2 regions of the Paraburkholderia sp. RL18-101-BIB-B genome follow, and region 2 is predicted to be linked to the other one. Evidence: riboswitches for the same ligand, from Rfam matches in the RefSeq annotation. Region 2 holds a riboswitch; the other holds the start of a gene.
The links. Region 2 has a riboswitch for cobalamin ahead of cobG (precorrin-3B synthase). Riboswitches for the same ligand answer to the same signal wherever they lie in the genome.
Positions count from the first base shown of each region.

Region 1 (7,795 bases), on a different contig from region 2:
CGTCCCAGCGTTGCGCTTCCCAGTCGCCGAAATTCATTTCCATCAGACGGTCGTCGTGACTGATCACAGAGCCGAAGTCGTTCGCCAACTCGGCGGCGAGCGCCGAGCAGCGCTTCAACGGACTCGACATCAGCACGCGTGGCGCGGGCACCTGCAAAGTCGCGAGCTTCAGGGCGAGCGCGGTGGACGATACCTCGGCATCTTCGGCGAGCGCCACGTCGCTGTGGCCGTAACACACGCCCGCATCGAGCGCGACCGCGGGATGACGAATCAGGACGATATCCATGCGAGCCCCACCAGGTAGATGCTCAATTCGAAAACTTGCTGCGCGAAACCGAGGCAATCGCCGGTATAACCGCCAATGCGTCTGACGAAATAACGGCCCATTGCCACGCGAAGTACGAGCAGAACCACGGCCACCGAGCCCGCGAAGCGCCAGTCCGGCGCAGCGAGCCCGTTCGGCCACAGCAGCCACGGCAAGCCGAATATCGCGGCGCACATGAACGCACCCGCGCTCAGGCGCTGCGCCACCGGTTTGGCCTTGCCTTCGGCACGCACGTAATCGAGCGTAGCCAGGTAGCTGATCGCACAGCTACGGCTCGCCGCGTGCGCGGCAATCATCAGACTTGCGGCACGCATCGGCGGCAATGCAACGAGCGTCTGCCACTTCAATGCAAGCGCGATGACGAGCGCGATAGCGCCGAAAGCGCCGATGCGCGAGTCATGCATGATTCGCAATACATCTTCGCGCGTATAGGCGCCACCGAACGCATCGACGCAATCAGCCAGACCGTCCTCGTGGAACGCGCCGGTCACGAGCAGCGACGCGGCCATCGACAGCAGCACCGCCACGCCCGCGGGAAATACGCGCAGCGCGGCGAGATAGACCACCGCGCTCAATCCGCCGATCAATACGCCGACGAGCGGAAAATAACGCGCCGCCGCGTTCAGGTAGTGCGGCTCATAGCCAACCCAGCGCGGCACAGGCACGCGCGTGAAATAGCCGAGCGCCGTGAAGAAATAGCGCAGTTCCGCGAGCGGATTCATGTGTGTGCCGGTCGAGCGTTTCTGTCTGAAGGATCAAGCGGATCACGCATCGCGATTCGCGACGCCGGCCGATTCGAAGCTCGCCATTTCGTTGACGAACGCCGTTGCCGCGCGCAACAGCGGCACCGCGAGCGCCGCGCCAGTGCCTTCGCCAAGACGCATGTCGAGCGACAGCAACGGCAGCGCGCCGAAATGATCGAGCATGCGCCGATGCCCCGCTTCGTTCGACGCATGCGCAAATACGCAATACTCGCGAATGCTCGGCGCGAAGGCGTCGGCGATCAGCAAGGCCGAGGTCGCGATGAAGCCATCGACCAGAATCGTCATACGTGCCTCGGCGGCCGCGAGATAGGCGCCCGCCATCATCGCGATCTCGAAGCCGCCGAAGGTGGCAAGCACGTCGAGCGGATCGGTGGACACGGGGTGACGTGCGAGCGCCGAGGCCAGCACGTTGCGCTTCCTCGCGAGCCCCGCGTTGTCGAGACCCGTGCCGCGGCCGACGCATTCGTCGATCGGCACGCGGCACAGCCGGCTCATCAGACACGCGGCCGCCGAGGTGTTCGCAATCCCCATCTCCCCGAAACCGATCACATTGGTGCCGAGCGCCGCGTGATGCCGCACGCGCGCCGCGCCCGCCTGCATCGCAGCGAGTGCCTGGTCGCGGCTCATGGCCGGCTCGCGCGCGAAATTGCGCGTGCCGGCCGCGACGGGAATGTCGACGAGACCCGCCGTCGACGGCAACGGCGTCGCAATGCCCGCGTTGACGACTTCGAGCTCGATGCCCGAGACGCGGCTCAACGCATTGATCGCCGCGCCGCCGGCGAGGAAGTTGACGACCATCTGCGCGGTCACCGCCTGCGGATAAGGGCTCACGCCCTCTTCGGCGACACCGTGATCGCCGGCGAAGACGATCATCGCCGGGCGCGTCACGGTGGGACGCGTCGTGCGCTGAATCAGGCCCATCTGACACGCGAGCGTTTCGAGCCGGCCGAGACTGCCGGGCGGCTTCGTCTTGGTATCGATGATGTGCTGCAGCTCGTCACGCAGCGTTTGATCGAGCGGTTCGACTTCGGGCAATCCGGGCAAGCGTGGCAAAGAAGTCATGAGCGTGTGTCTGAAAGAGAATGTGGGAATGAAGCGATCAGCTTGCCGGCGTGTCATGTCCGGCAGGCGATCCGTGACGCGCGCGCGGCGCGGGAATCAGCGCCTCGTGTTCGCCGTCGCGAATCAGAATCAACGGATAGCCGAATGCGCGGCTCGCCAGCGTGGGCGTCAACACGTCGTGCACCGGTCCGGCATACGCGCCGCCCGCGCCGTCGAGCAGCAGCGCATGCGTGGCGAAGCGGCGCGCGAGGTTCAGGTCGTGACATGAAAACATCACTGTACGCCGAGGCTCGCGCGTCCACGTGGCCAACGCCTCGAGGCAGTCGATCTGATGATGCAGATCGAGATGCGACAACGGCTCGTCGAGCAGCAGCAACGGCGCTTCCTGGCATAGCACCGCCGCCAGCGCCACGCGTTGCCGCTCGCCGCCGGAGAGTGACAGCACATCACGCGCGGCGAACGCGGCGAGGCCCAACAAGTCCAACGCCGCGTGCGCCGCTTCACGATCAGCTTCGCGCTCCCAGCCCCAGCCGGTGAGATGCGGGAAGCGGTTGAGCATCACGATATCGAGCACGCTCGCGCTGAATGCGTCGGGCGCGTTTTGCGGCATCAGCGCGCGGCGTTGCGCGAGCGGCAGCGGCGGCCAGTCGGCGAGGCGCACGCCATCGAGTTCGACATGTCCCGCCGACGGTTGCAACAAGCCCGCGAGCGTGGAGAGCAAGGTTGTCTTGCCCGCGCCGTTCGGGCCGGCGATGCACCAGATCTCGCCTGCGTAGAAGGTATGCGTGAAAGCGTCGAGCAAAGTGCGCGCGCCCACACGCAAGGTCAAACGTTGCGCGCTGAGGACGGATTCGGAAATGGAGTGAGCTTGCATCATCGGCGCCTGTGCAGGAGCATCCACAGAAACACCGGCACGCCGATCATCGACGTGATCACGCCGACCGGCAGCTGCGCCGGCGCGATCACGGTACGCGCGATCAGGTCCGCGCCCATCACCGCGACGCCGCCGCCGAGCGCCGCGGCCGGCAGCAGCATGCGCTGATCGTTGCCGAACGCGAGCCGCAGCATGTGCGGCACGACCAGTCCGACAAAGCCGATGGTGCCCGCCGTCGTCACCGCCGCGGCCGCTGCCAGCGAAGCCACCAGATACACCCGCAAACGCAACGGCATCACGGCGACGCCCAACGCCTGCGCGGCGGCGTCGCCACGCAGCAGCACATTCAGACGCGGCGCGACAGGCACGATCGCAACCAGCACGATAGCGAGGGCGGCGAGCGCCGTCCAGGGCATCGTGCCGCCGTTGAGGTCGCCGGTCAGCCAGAACAGCATGCCGCGCAAGCGATTGTCGGGTGCGAGGTTGAGCAGCAAAGTAATGAGCGCGCCCCAGCCCGCAGCGATCACCGCGCCAGTCAACAGCAAGCGCGGCGACGTGTCCTGCGGCTCGCCGCGCCACAACTCGCGGCGCGCGAGGCCGAGCACCAGCAGGATCGACACGAATGCGCCGGCGAACGCGCTCGCGTCGACGATCCACCATGCGCAACCGGCGATCATCGCGATCAGCGCAAAGGTCGCCGCGCCGCCCGATACGCCCAACACGTAGGGCTCGGCGAGTGGATTGCGCAACAGCACTTGCAGCAACGCGCCGGCCAGCGCGAGCAACGCGCCGCAGGCGAAACCGGCCACTGCGCGCGGCAAGCGCAGCGTGCGGACGATCTCGGCGGCTAAGTCAGAAGAACCGACAGACGACGCATGCGACGGCATCAGCGCCGCCAGCACGCGCATCGGCGCAAGCGACACGCTGCCCAACGCAAGCGACGCCATCAACACCGCCAGCGCGATCACTGCGAGCGCAAGCCAGATCGCGGCCGCGCGCTTCGCGCTCATCACGCGCAGTGTCGCGGGCATCGAACTCGCGTGTCGGCTCATGTGTCGGCTCATCCGCACGACCTTAGCGAAGCGACTCGCTCACTGCTGCTGCCAACCAACCGTGAGATACGCACCGCGCCGCGGCGAGTTATACGAGTAGGCCGTTTCATAGTCCTTGTCCAACAGATTCTGGATTTGCGCGGCCACGTACCATGCTTTCGTGATGTTGTAGCGCGCCGACAGATTCACCACGCCATAGCCGCCCAGCTTGCCGCTGCTGTCATTGCTCGGGCCGCTCACGATCCACTCGCCGCCGACGCGCCACGCGGCGATGCTGCGGTTCACCGTCAGCGCACCGAAGCGCCGCGCACGCCGCACGAGGTCGGCATCGTTGTCGAGGTCGACGGGATTTTGCAGCGTCACCGACGCGCGCACGTCCGTCTTGCCGACATGGCCGCTCCACGATCCTTCGAGCCCCTGCACCTTTGCATGGCCGACGTTCTGTGCCAGATAGATACCGGGCGTCACCTGCTCATAGTTAATCAGATTCGCGTAGCGCGTCTGGAATGCGGTCAGGCGCATCACGCCGAGCGCATTGGACGCGTACTGCAGCGCGGCTTCGATCGAATGGCTGCGCTCCGGTTGGATCGACGGATTGCCGCTGAACGGATAGTACAGATCGTCGAAGCTGGGCGCGCGAAACGAATCCGAATAGCTTGCGGTCACCTTCCAATGGCCGGTGATGTCGAAGCCATAGCCGAGATAGTAACTGTTCGCTCCGCCGAAATCGGAATACTGGTCGCGCCGCACGTTGGCCTGAATCTGATTGCGCCCGAAGCGCCCCGTATAGCCGACGAAACCTGAATCCACATGCCGGTCGGGCGCCGCGAACGTATCCGAATCGAGGCTCTGATCGAGATGCTCATAGCCGACCTGCAACTTCTGCTGCGCGGCCAGCGCGAAATCGCTCTGCCATGTGTACTGGCGATTGTCGGTATCGAAGCGGCCGTTGTACACGCCGTTGGTATTCGACACGCTGCGGTCGTCACCTTCGGCGACGATGAAGTGCGTCGTCCACCAGTCGGTCAGCCTGCCGTTCGCGAACACCGAGACCTGGCGCACTTTGCTGTACAGGTTGTTCAGATCGGTCGGCACGCCGTACGCATTGTCGTAGCTGTTGTTGCCGTTCGACTGGAAGTAGCTGGCGCCGGCATCCCATTTGTCGTTGAACTTGTGGCGCAGCGAAGCCGAGATGCTCTCGTTCAGATAGCCGTTCGCATTCGGATTGGCGTTGGGCGCCTCACGTGGATTGAGCGACGAGAAGCCGTCGTCCTTCGACCGCGCGAGCGAAATGCTGAAGGTCGTCTTGCCGTCTTTATCCAATGCGCCGTTCACGCCTGCCTGCTGCGTCTGCGTGTGATAGCTGCCGTAGCCCAGCGAAAAATTGAAACGCGGCGGGTGGTCACCGCCCTCTTTCGTGAATACCTGCACCACGCCGCCAATCGCGCCCGAGCCGTACAACGCCGACACGTTGCCGTTCACCACCTCGACGTGATCGATCTGGTCGAGCGGAATCTGCGCGAGTTGCGGCGCACCCAGGCTCACCGAATCGACCCGCACGCCGTCGATCAGCAGCAGCGATTGCGTCGACGACGCGCCGCGCAAATAGAGGCTGGTCGTCGAACCAGGGCCACCTGTACGCGAGATTTGCGCGCCGGGCGCGAGTTGCAGGAGGCCGGGCAAATCGGTCGCGGTGGTGTCGGCGATATCCTGCTGATCGAACAGCGACGTCTGCGGGATCGCATCGGCGAGTGCTTGCGGCCCGCGCTCCGCGGTCACCACCACGGGCGACAGCACCGCCGAAGACGGCACGGCGGCCGATGAATCCGCCGCCGAGGACGAAGAAGAAGATGAAGGAGCAGCTTGCGCAGGCACGACGATCGGCAGGCCCGCGAAGGCGAGCAACGCCGCGCGGGCGAAGGGGGACAGCATGGGATGAAAGTCCTGTGGATAGCGTGCGCGGCCCGCTTCCCCGCAGGCCGATGCGTAACGAGGCGCCCGCGTATTTAACATTTTCGCGCGTGACGTGCCTCTCCCTCTGGCCGGTATCCGGGCTGGCGACACATCGATTCCGCCTTCCCACGCGTGACGCGCAGTGGCACACTCGCGAGTTGAACTTCCAACACGCGATCAGAATCGACTTGCATGACGAATGCGGTCGCTTACCGTTGCGGGGGCAGCGCAGGTTGACGCGTTCACGTGAACGGCGCGCCCTGCTTCCCGTTTAACTGCGCGCGCCGTTGAAAAGCGCACGCGGGCACCAGAGTGCGGCAAGTTTAGGAGCGGCCTCGGGGTCCGTCAACAATGCCGGGACCGTGGGCCATCTGTTCTGTTAAGTGCAGGCTATTGTCCGACGCGTGAGTACTTTTTCATCATATGGTCGATAAAAGCCTGCACAAAGCGATGTTGTTACGTCTCGAAACGAGACAATTGTCGGAACCTGCGACATTCCGCGCTAAAATGCGATGTCTTTAGAGGACGCAGCACATGCTCACCGAACTCGAAACACTTTCACAGAATATCGGCAAGCTGATTGCGATCAGCCAACGCCACAATGAAGCGCGACTCGCGCTCGAAGAGCAGCTCGCCCACTCGCGCGCCGAAGTCGAAGCCACGCGCACGGAACTTGCGATGCTGCGCGAGGAACGTAACGCGCTGCAGGCGGAACGCGACGCGCTATCGGCGAAGATCGACGACGCACAGGTACGCCTGAATGCGATTCTCGAGAAGCTGCCGCGTGCCCGCGCGAACAGCGAGCCGGACAACCAGCTCGATCTGCTCGAGCCGGCTCAGCACGAAGTCGAAGCTGAGAGCGACGTGACCCGCCACGGAGAAAATGCATGACCACCAAGCAGATCGAAGTATCGATTCTCGGCGTGCCCTATCGCCTCGCCTGCTCGCCGGAAACGGAAGCGGCGCTGCTCGAAGCGGTCGCACGCGTCGACGCCGAAATGTCGAAGATCCGCAATAACAGCAACGTGCGCGGCACGGATCGCATTGCTGTCATGGCTGCGCTGTCGCTGGCATCGGAACTGCTTAGACTGCAATCGAGCGTGAGGCACGGAGAAGCATTTCCCGCTGAAGAAATCCGGCGTACAATGCATCAAATGAACGAACAGCTGGGTACTGTGATTGAGCAGTACAGCATGCAGTAAGGGTCGTGTGTTATCGTGCTGCCGGTCCTGAGATCGGCAGCGGATTCAAACGGAGTGCGTGAGCACAAGGCGTGCAAGATTCAGCAAACGTTTGAGTTCAATCGGTAGTTCAGCTTCATCGGTTTAGCTTCCCTGCCTGGTTCGCCAAGGTCATATATTCCTTGAACCAATGCCATGTGCACGGTTGCGGAAATTTGTAGCACGGGTGTGCGCGTCACTCTGTCTGATGTACCCGAAGTGTTGCTAACTGCGACCAATTCTGAACCCCCGGTTCAGGATGCCGGCCTAGCGGCTAAGGCGGGGACCTTATTTAGAACGGCATCGGACTTCGGTTCGGTGCCGTTTTTCTTTGGGCGCTGTTTTTTGTACGCCGGTTTCTTCCGCATCTTCAACCCCTTAACGTTCAATTCGATTCATGCGCTACTGGCTAATGAAGTCCGAACCGGACGAAGCAAGCATCGATCATCTCGCCAACGCACCGCATCGCACGTTGCCGTGGACCGGCGTGCGCAACTATCAGGCGCGCAACTTCATGCGCGACATGATGCAGGTCGGCGACGGTG
Region 1 is NZ_JARESV010000059.1:11,505-19,299, reverse strand. Features, by position in the region: gene cobC (alpha-ribazole phosphatase) at 1-286, opposite strand, end outside; gene P0D73_RS40520 (adenosylcobinamide-GDP ribazoletransferase) at 271-1,047, opposite strand; gene cobT (nicotinate-nucleotide--dimethylbenzimidazole phosphoribosyltransferase) at 1,090-2,151, opposite strand; gene P0D73_RS40510 (ABC transporter ATP-binding protein) at 2,189-3,028, opposite strand; gene P0D73_RS40505 (FecCD family ABC transporter permease) at 3,025-4,077, opposite strand; gene P0D73_RS40500 (TonB-dependent receptor domain-containing protein) at 4,117-6,009, opposite strand; cobalamin riboswitch at 6,101-6,357, opposite strand; gene P0D73_RS40495 (ATPase) at 6,565-6,921, shown strand; gene P0D73_RS40490 (cell division protein ZapA) at 6,918-7,232, shown strand; RNA gene ssrS (6S RNA) at 7,359-7,540, shown strand; gene P0D73_RS40480 (EVE domain-containing protein) at 7,648-7,795, shown strand, end outside.
Region 1: linked by a shared signal. The riboswitch ahead of P0D73_RS40500 (TonB-dependent receptor domain-containing protein) and the one ahead of cobG (precorrin-3B synthase) in region 2 are both predicted to bind cobalamin.

Region 2 (7,795 bases):
GTGATCAGCGCCGAGTTGCCGCGCGATCCGCAGCGCGTCGCCGGTGCCGCCGAGCAGCAGAATCCGCTTCATTGCGCGGCTCCGATCAGCAAGCCCTGGCGGTCGATCGCGAACATTTCGACGTTGACCTGCGGCGGCACGATCTCGCGCGCCACCGCCAGCGCATGCCGGCAGACGATATCGCCGAGCGGCACCTGCTGCGCGCGCGCCAGCGCAACCGCCTGCTGACTTGTGTTGGCCGCGCGGATCGCAGCCTGAAGCGCGTCGTCGGCACCCTGTTCGGCGGCCCATTGCGCGAGCCGTTCGAGGTCGATGCTCGAATTGCGGCTATGCAGGTCGAGATGCCCCGCCGCCAGCTTGCTGAGCTTGCCGAAGCCGCCGCACACGCTCAGGCGCTCGACGGGCGCACGCTTCATATGCTTGAGCACCGCGCCGACGAAGTCGCCCATTTCGATCAATGCGATATCCGGCAGGCCGTAATGCGCGCGCATTGCGTCCTCGCTCGCGTTGCCGGTGCAGGCGGCGAGATGCGTGTAGCCGTTCGCGCGCGCGACGTCGATACCCTGATGGATCGACGCGATATACGCCGAGCAGGAGAAAGGCCGCACGATGCCGGTGGTGCCGAGAATCGACAACCCGCCGAGAATGCCGAGGCGCGGGTTCATCGTTTTCAGCGCGAGCGCTTCGCCGCCTTCCACGCCGATCGTCACTTCGAAGCCGCCGCCATACGCATGCTCCGCCGCGAGTTCGGCGAGATGCTCGGTCATCATTCTGCGCGGCACCGGGTTGATGGCGGGTTCGCCGACCGGCAGCGTCAATCCCGCGCGCGTCACCGTGCCGACGCCCGGCCCCGCGCGAAATATCACGCCCGGTTCGGCGACGAGGCGCACGCGAGCGAAGACGACCGCGCCGTGCGTGACGTCGGGATCGTCGCCGGCGTCCTTGACGGTGCCGGCTTCGGCACCGCCGCTGCCGTTGTCGATCAGGCGGCAGAACACCAGCGGCATCGGCACATGCTGGCCCTTCGGCAACACGATCTCCGCGACCTCGCTGACGACACCCGCGAGCAACAGGCGCGCCGCCGCCAGCGACGTCGCGGTGGCGCAACTGCCGGTCGTGTAGCCGCTACGCAGCGGCGCGGGGTGTTCGGGCGTTTCTTCGCGCATCAGGGTTTTTGCGGTAAGTCGGTGTTGGTGGTGATTGTGCCTTTCGTAGCTTTCGCTTCGTTCGTGACACTCGTGGAGCTCACGGCGTTCGTGGCACTCTTGGCGTTCGCGTCGTTCTTGGCGTTCGTGCCGGTCTTAACGTTGGTAGCGTTCGTGAAACTCTCGGCAGTCGCGGCGTCAATCGCGTTAGCGGTTCCAGCGGCGTTCACGTCCCCGCCCCCGACCGGCTTCGTCACCTCCAACAGCGTAATCGGCAACGCCTGCCGCCACGTGTCGAAACCGCCGAGCGGTTGCGCATCCGCCAACGCGATCCGCGTCAACGTCCCGCCATGCCGCTCGCGCCATGCCGCCAACGCCGCCTCGCCTTGCAACGTGACCGCATTGGCGACCAGCCGGCCGCCTTCGCGCAGACTGGCCCAGCAAGCCTCCAGCACGCCCGGCGCCGTCGCGCCGCCGCCGATGAACACGGCGTCCGGCACCGGCAACCCCTGCAGCGCTTCAGGTGCGCGGCCCGCCACGAGTTGCAGTCCCGGCACGCCCAACGCGTCGCGATTGTGTTCGATAAAGCGTTGCCGCTCCGCGTGTCCTTCAATAGCGATCGCGCGGCAGGTGGCATGCGCGCGCATCCATTCGATGCCGATCGAGCCGCTGCCCGCGCCCACGTCCCACAGCAATTCGCCCGGCGTCGGCGCGAGGCGCGCGAGCGTGATCGCGCGCACGTCCCGCTTGGTCAACTGGCCGTCGTGGCGAAAGGCGTCGTCGGGCAAACCGCAGGTCAGCGGCAGACGCGGCGCGCCTTCGGTGGCACGGCAGTCGAGCGCGATCAGGTTCAGCGCGGCCACCTCGCCCGCGGACCACTGATCCGCGCGGCCGTCGATGCGCCGTTCCAACTCGCCGCCCAGGTGTTCCAGCACGCTCATGCGGGTCGCCCCGAAACCGCGTGCATTCAGTAGTTCCGCGAGCGCTGCGGGCGTGCGGCCGTCCGCGCTCAGCACGAACAGGCGCGCGCCGTCGTGCAGATGCGCGTTCAGCGTGGGCAACGGCCGGCCCACCAGCGACACCGTCGCGACGTCCTGCAACGGCCAGCCGAGGCGAGCGGCCGCGAGCGACAGCGACGACGGCGCGGGCAGCACCCGCAACTCCCCCGCCGGCAATTGCCGCGCGAGCGTCGCGCCGACGCCGAACAGCATCGGGTCGCCGCTCGCCAGCACGCACACGGCGCCACCGCGCTCGGCGAGCAGCGGCGCGAGATCGAACGGACGCGGCCACGCGGCACGGCGCGCGGCGAAGCGCGCGGGCAGCATCGCCAGATGGCGTTCGCCGCCGTACACCACTGATGCCTCCAGCAAAGCACGCCGCGCGGGCCTTCCCAAACCGGCGAAGCCGTCGTCGCCTATGCCCACCACCGTCAGCCACGCCGGCATGCATCCATCCTCATTCTGTGTCTTCAAATAATGCGCTGTGCCACGCCGATCAAAGCGTCCAGCCTCGTTGTGCTGTTCGAAAAAAGGCATAATACAGCCGCCGGTGCCCTTCGGGGCCGAAGAGGGAACACAGTGCCGCTGTGGCTGCCCCCGCAACTGTATGCAGCGAGTCCGCCTGCGCTCCACGCCACTGGTTCGACCGGGAAGGCCGCGGTGGACCACGACCTGCCAGCCAGGAGACCTGCCGGCGAGACTGTTCGTGCCAGCCAACATCGGGCGGGGTGTACCGATGCCGCAGCAATGCCCGCCTCACGGCATGCTCGGGCCGTCGCGCGACGCTAAACCCGGTGTCCGTCTTGAATCAAGCTTCGCCTTCCACCGTTTTGTCCGACGCGGCTCTCACGCTGCGGCCCTCGGCGTGTCCGGGGCTGCTGCGCATCGTCGCCGCGCGCGATGGCGGGATTTGCCGGATCAAGTTGCCCGGTGGCGAGTTGAGCGCGGCGCAGGCTCGGGCGATCGCGCAGGCCAGCGTACGGTACGCGGCCGGGGTGATCGAGCTGACCAATCGGGCGAATGTGCAGGTGCGTGGGGTGAAGCGCGGTGACGAGGCGGCGTTGATTGCGGCTTTGGTCGATGCGGGTCTCGGGCCGATGCCGGCGACCGGCGCGGGGAGCGCTGCGGACGTACTCGCCGCAGCCGCAGCCGACGACGTGCGCAACGTAATGATCAGCCCCGCTGCCGGACGCGATCCGTTCGCCCTGTTCGACACGCGCCCGCTATGCGCCGAGTTGCTCACGATGCTGCAAAGCGAAGCGCGTTTCGCGGCGCTATCGCCGAAATTCGCGCTGCTGCTGGACGGCGGCGAGCGGCTCGCGAGAGTGGATCATCCGCACGATGTGTGGCTGGCGGTATCGCAAGAGGCGGATGGCGTGCGGCTCGTGTTCGGGTTGGCGGGTTGTCCGCCTGTTAGCGAGTCTGCTGGCTTTTTAGCACACAACGAGCGCATCACACCGGAAAAGCCCCGCGCAGACGGCACAGGCGCATTAGCCGCGATACTTCCTTCGCAAGTCACCGCACTAGTCCGCGCGCTGCTCCTCACATTCCTCGACCTCGCTTCCGCCGACGCCACGCGCATGCGCCATCTGCTAGCCGCGCATTCCGTCAATGCTGTACTGAGTCACGCTCAGCGATATCTCGACTTCCCACTGACGCAAAACGCGAAGCTGGCCAAGTGGCATCGCGTTGCACCGGCCGACGCCAGCCTCCGCCTCGGCGCCCACGCTCAACGCGTGCCCGAAACCTGGCACGTCGGCGGCCAGCCGTCGCTCGGACGCCTCGACGCCGACACCCTTAACGGCCTCGCGACACTTTCGCAACAGCACGGCAACGGCACGCTTCGCCTAACACCCTGGCAAAGCGTGCTGCTACCCGACATCGCCACGCACGCCGTCCCGACAGTGCTGTCCGGTCTGAACACGCTCGGTCTCGCCTGCGATCCCGCGCAAGCCATCACGCGCCTGATCGCTTGCGCCGGATCGAGCGGCTGCGCGAAGGGCCTCGCCGACACCAAGTCCGACGCGCTGCGCCTCGCGGCCCGCCTGCCTGCGGACGTCGACGTGCATCTGAGCGGCTGCTCGCGCTCGTGCGCCGCCGCGCATTGCGCGCCGTACACGCTGCTCGCCGCGGCGCCCGGCCTCTATGACCTTTATCGACGCGACGGCCAGCCCGGTTTCGGCCAGTGCGTCGCGCGCCAACTGACGATCGGCCAGGCCGCCGACATGCTCGAACGCCTCGCCCGGAGTGACACCGATGCTTGATTACATTCGCGACGGTCAGGAGATCTATCGCCAATCCTTCGCGACGATTCGCGCGGAGGCCGACTTGTCGCGCATTCCCGCCGACCTCGAGAAACTCGCGGTGCGCGTGATCCACGCATGCGGCATGGTCGACGTGATCGACGATCTGCAATCGTCCGCAGGCGCGGGCGCAGCGGGCCGCGCGGCGCTCGCGCAAGGCGCGCCGATCCTGTGCGATGCCGGCATGGTCGCGCAAGGCATCACGCGTGCGCGGCTGCCGGCGCACAACGAAGTCATCTGTACGCTCGCGCATCCGGACGTGCCGTCGCTCGCACGCGAACTCGGCAATACACGCTCGGCGGCGGCGCTCGAATTGTGGCGGCCACATCTGGGGGGCAGCGTCGTGGTGATCGGCAATGCGCCGACCGCCCTCTTTCATCTGCTCGATATGCTCGACGCCGGTGCGCCCAAACCCGCGCTGATTCTCGGCTTTCCAGTGGGTTTTGTCGGCGCGGCCGAATCCAAAGCCATGCTCGCGGACGACAGCCGCGGCGTGCCCTACGTGGTGGTGCATGGCCGGCGCGGCGGCAGCGCGATGGCGGCAGCCGCGGTGAACGCGCTGGCCACGGAGGTCGAATAAATGACGGCGCAAGGACGTTTGTTCGGACTCGGCGTCGGCCCCGGCGACCCGGAACTCATCACACTGAAAGCGCTGCGTTTGCTGAAGGCGTCGCCGGTGGTCGCGTACTTCGTCGCCAAGGGCAAGAGAGGCAACGCGTTCAGCATCATCGAGGCGCATTTGCACGACGCGCAACAGCATCTGCCGCTGGTGTATCCCGTCACGACGGAGGCGCTCGAACCGCCGCTTTCGTATGAAGCGATCATCGCCGACTTCTACGACACCGCCGCGGAAGTCGTCGCCGCTCACCTCGATGCGGGCCGCGACGTCGCGGTGATCTGCGAGGGCGATCCGTTCTTCTACGGCTCGTACATGTATCTGCACGATCGCCTTGCGGCGCGCTACGAAAGTGAAGTGGTGCCCGGCGTCTGCTCGATGCTCGGCGGCGCCGCCGTGCTCGGCGCACCGCTGGTGTATCGCAACCAGAGCCTGTCGGTGCTCTCGGGCGTGTTGCCGGAAGACGAACTGCGCCGGCGTCTCGCCGATGCCGACGCCGCCGTCGTGATGAAACTCGGCCGCAACTTCGACAAGGTGCGGCGCGTGCTCGGCGAACTCGGTCTCGCGGACCGCGCGCTCTACGTCGAACGCGCAACGATGGGCAATCAACGCATCGTGCCGCTCGCCGAAGTGGATCCGATGGCGTCGCCGTATTTCTCGTTGCTCGTGGTGCCGGGGGAAAAATGGCAAGGATAAGCGCGCCCGCGATCGTGATTCTCGGCACGGGCGCGTTGGCGACGGCGCGGCGCATTCAGGCGTTGTATGCCGGCAGCCAGGTGCATGCGTTGCAAGGACGCGTCGAAGCGGACGTGTCGTATAACGAACTCGGCGCGCATCTGCGGGAACTGTATGCGCGCGGCACGCCGATCGTCGCGTTGTGCGCGACAGGGATCGTGATTCGTTGCCTCGCGCCATCGTTGTCGAACAAGGGCGTCGAGCCGCCGGTGCTGGCCGCTGCCGAAGACGGCAGCGCGGTCGTGCCGCTGCTCGGCGGTCTCGCCGGCGTCAACCTGATGGCGCGCGAAATTGCCGCGATGCTGGCCGTGCCGGCCGCCATCACGACGAGCGGCGAATTGCGTTTCGGCACCTGCGTGCTCAATCCGCCCGACGGCTATACGCTCGCCGACATCGGCCAAGGCAAGCGCTTCGTGTCGGACCTTCTGGCCGGCGAAAGCACGCGCATCGAAGGCGAAGCGCCGTGGCTCGACGACACGCAACTACCCCGCTCCGCCTCGGCGCGTCTTGCGATTCGCGTGACGCCGCGAGCATGGGACGGACGCGAGGATGAACTGGTGATTCATCCTCGCAGCGTGGTCGCGGCGGTGACGGGCGTGGATGGCGACATCGTGGCGCGCGTGCGCGAGGCACTGGACTCGCATGGTCTCGCGCCGCTGTCGCTCGCGGCCTTGCTGGCATCCTCTGATCGCATGGCGGACCCGGCACTTGCCGAAGCCGCGGCGAACCTGGACGTGCCGTTGCGTTTCGCGCTGGCACGCCCCGAAGATGGCGAGCCGCCTGCCAACCTGCTGCACGCCGCGCTGCGCATTCCCTACGAGACGTTGCACAACGATGCAGTTGCAGGCGTCGCGCTGGCGTTGGCGCCGCTCGCCATCGATGCGGACACGATCGGCCGCAAGCGTGGCCGCCTGACCGTGATCGGTCTCGGGCCCGGCAGCGCCGATCTGATGGTGCCGGCCGCTCGCACGGCGCTCAACGTTGCCACCGATATTCTCGGCTACGACACCTACGTAAAGATGGCCGGCCCGTTGCGCGCCGACCAGCGCGTTCACGGCACGGACAATCGCGAGGAAATGCAACGCGCGCGGCATGCGTTCGAACTGGCGAGCGAGGGACGCGCGGTAGTCATGGTGTCCTCGGGCGATCCGGGGGTGTTCGCGATGGCGGCGGCGGTACTCGAAGCGCTGGAGTCGTCGGATAACGCGGATTGGGCGGCGGTCGAACTGGTGATCGTGCCAGGTGTATCGGCGGCGATGGCAACGGCGGCGCAAGCAGGTGCGCCGTTGGGTCACGACTTCTGCGTGCTGTCGCTGTCCGATAATCTGAAGCCCTGGACGATCATCGAAAAGCGCCTCAGGCATGCGGCCGAAGCGGACCTGGTGATGGCGTTCTATAACCCGATTTCGCGCTCACGGCCGTGGCAGCTGGATAAAGCGCTGGATATCGTGCGGGAGTATCGTGCGGCGCAGACTCAGGTGGTGCTGGGCCGAGACATCGGTCGACCCGGCAGCACGCTGAGGACGATCACGCTAGGCGAACTGCGCTCGTCCGATGTGGATATGCGCACGATGGTGATCGTGGGGTCGTCGACGACGCGGCGGTTTGGCAACGTGGCCGAAGGTCGTGAATGGGTTTATACGCCTCGGTGGTATGAGTGAGTGGGCAGGCGGTGGTTATGGTGTTTTTCTGTGTATGAACCGGCGCGTAGCGATACAGCACGAAATAAGAAGCACGCCGACGCATAGCGTTGCTATCGCCCAATAAAGGTTGACGGCGAAGTACGTCAAATCGTCGTCGATATCGGAACCATCGCTTTGCCCCTTGAATGATTGATACGATTTTATAAACGCTTTGACAGGAACGGGGATGTCGACAGTGTATTTAGTGAACAGGAGCGAAACGTACCAGCCAAGATCGCAACTGACCACGAATGCGAGTAAAGACATGACAAGCATGACAAAAAAAGGCAGTCTGGGAATTGCTTGACCGTTTTTT
Region 2 is NZ_JARESV010000015.1:24,853-32,647, reverse strand. Features, by position in the region: gene P0D73_RS21675 (cobalt-precorrin-6A reductase) at 1-72, opposite strand, end outside; gene P0D73_RS21670 (cobalt-precorrin-5B (C(1))-methyltransferase) at 69-1,166, opposite strand; gene cbiE (precorrin-6y C5,15-methyltransferase (decarboxylating) subunit CbiE) at 1,166-2,590, opposite strand; cobalamin riboswitch at 2,675-2,853, shown strand; gene cobG (precorrin-3B synthase) at 2,938-4,407, shown strand; gene P0D73_RS21655 (precorrin-8X methylmutase) at 4,400-5,026, shown strand; gene P0D73_RS21650 (precorrin-2 C(20)-methyltransferase) at 5,027-5,758, shown strand; gene cobJ (precorrin-3B C(17)-methyltransferase) at 5,746-7,458, shown strand; gene P0D73_RS21640 (hypothetical protein) at 7,474-7,795, opposite strand, start outside.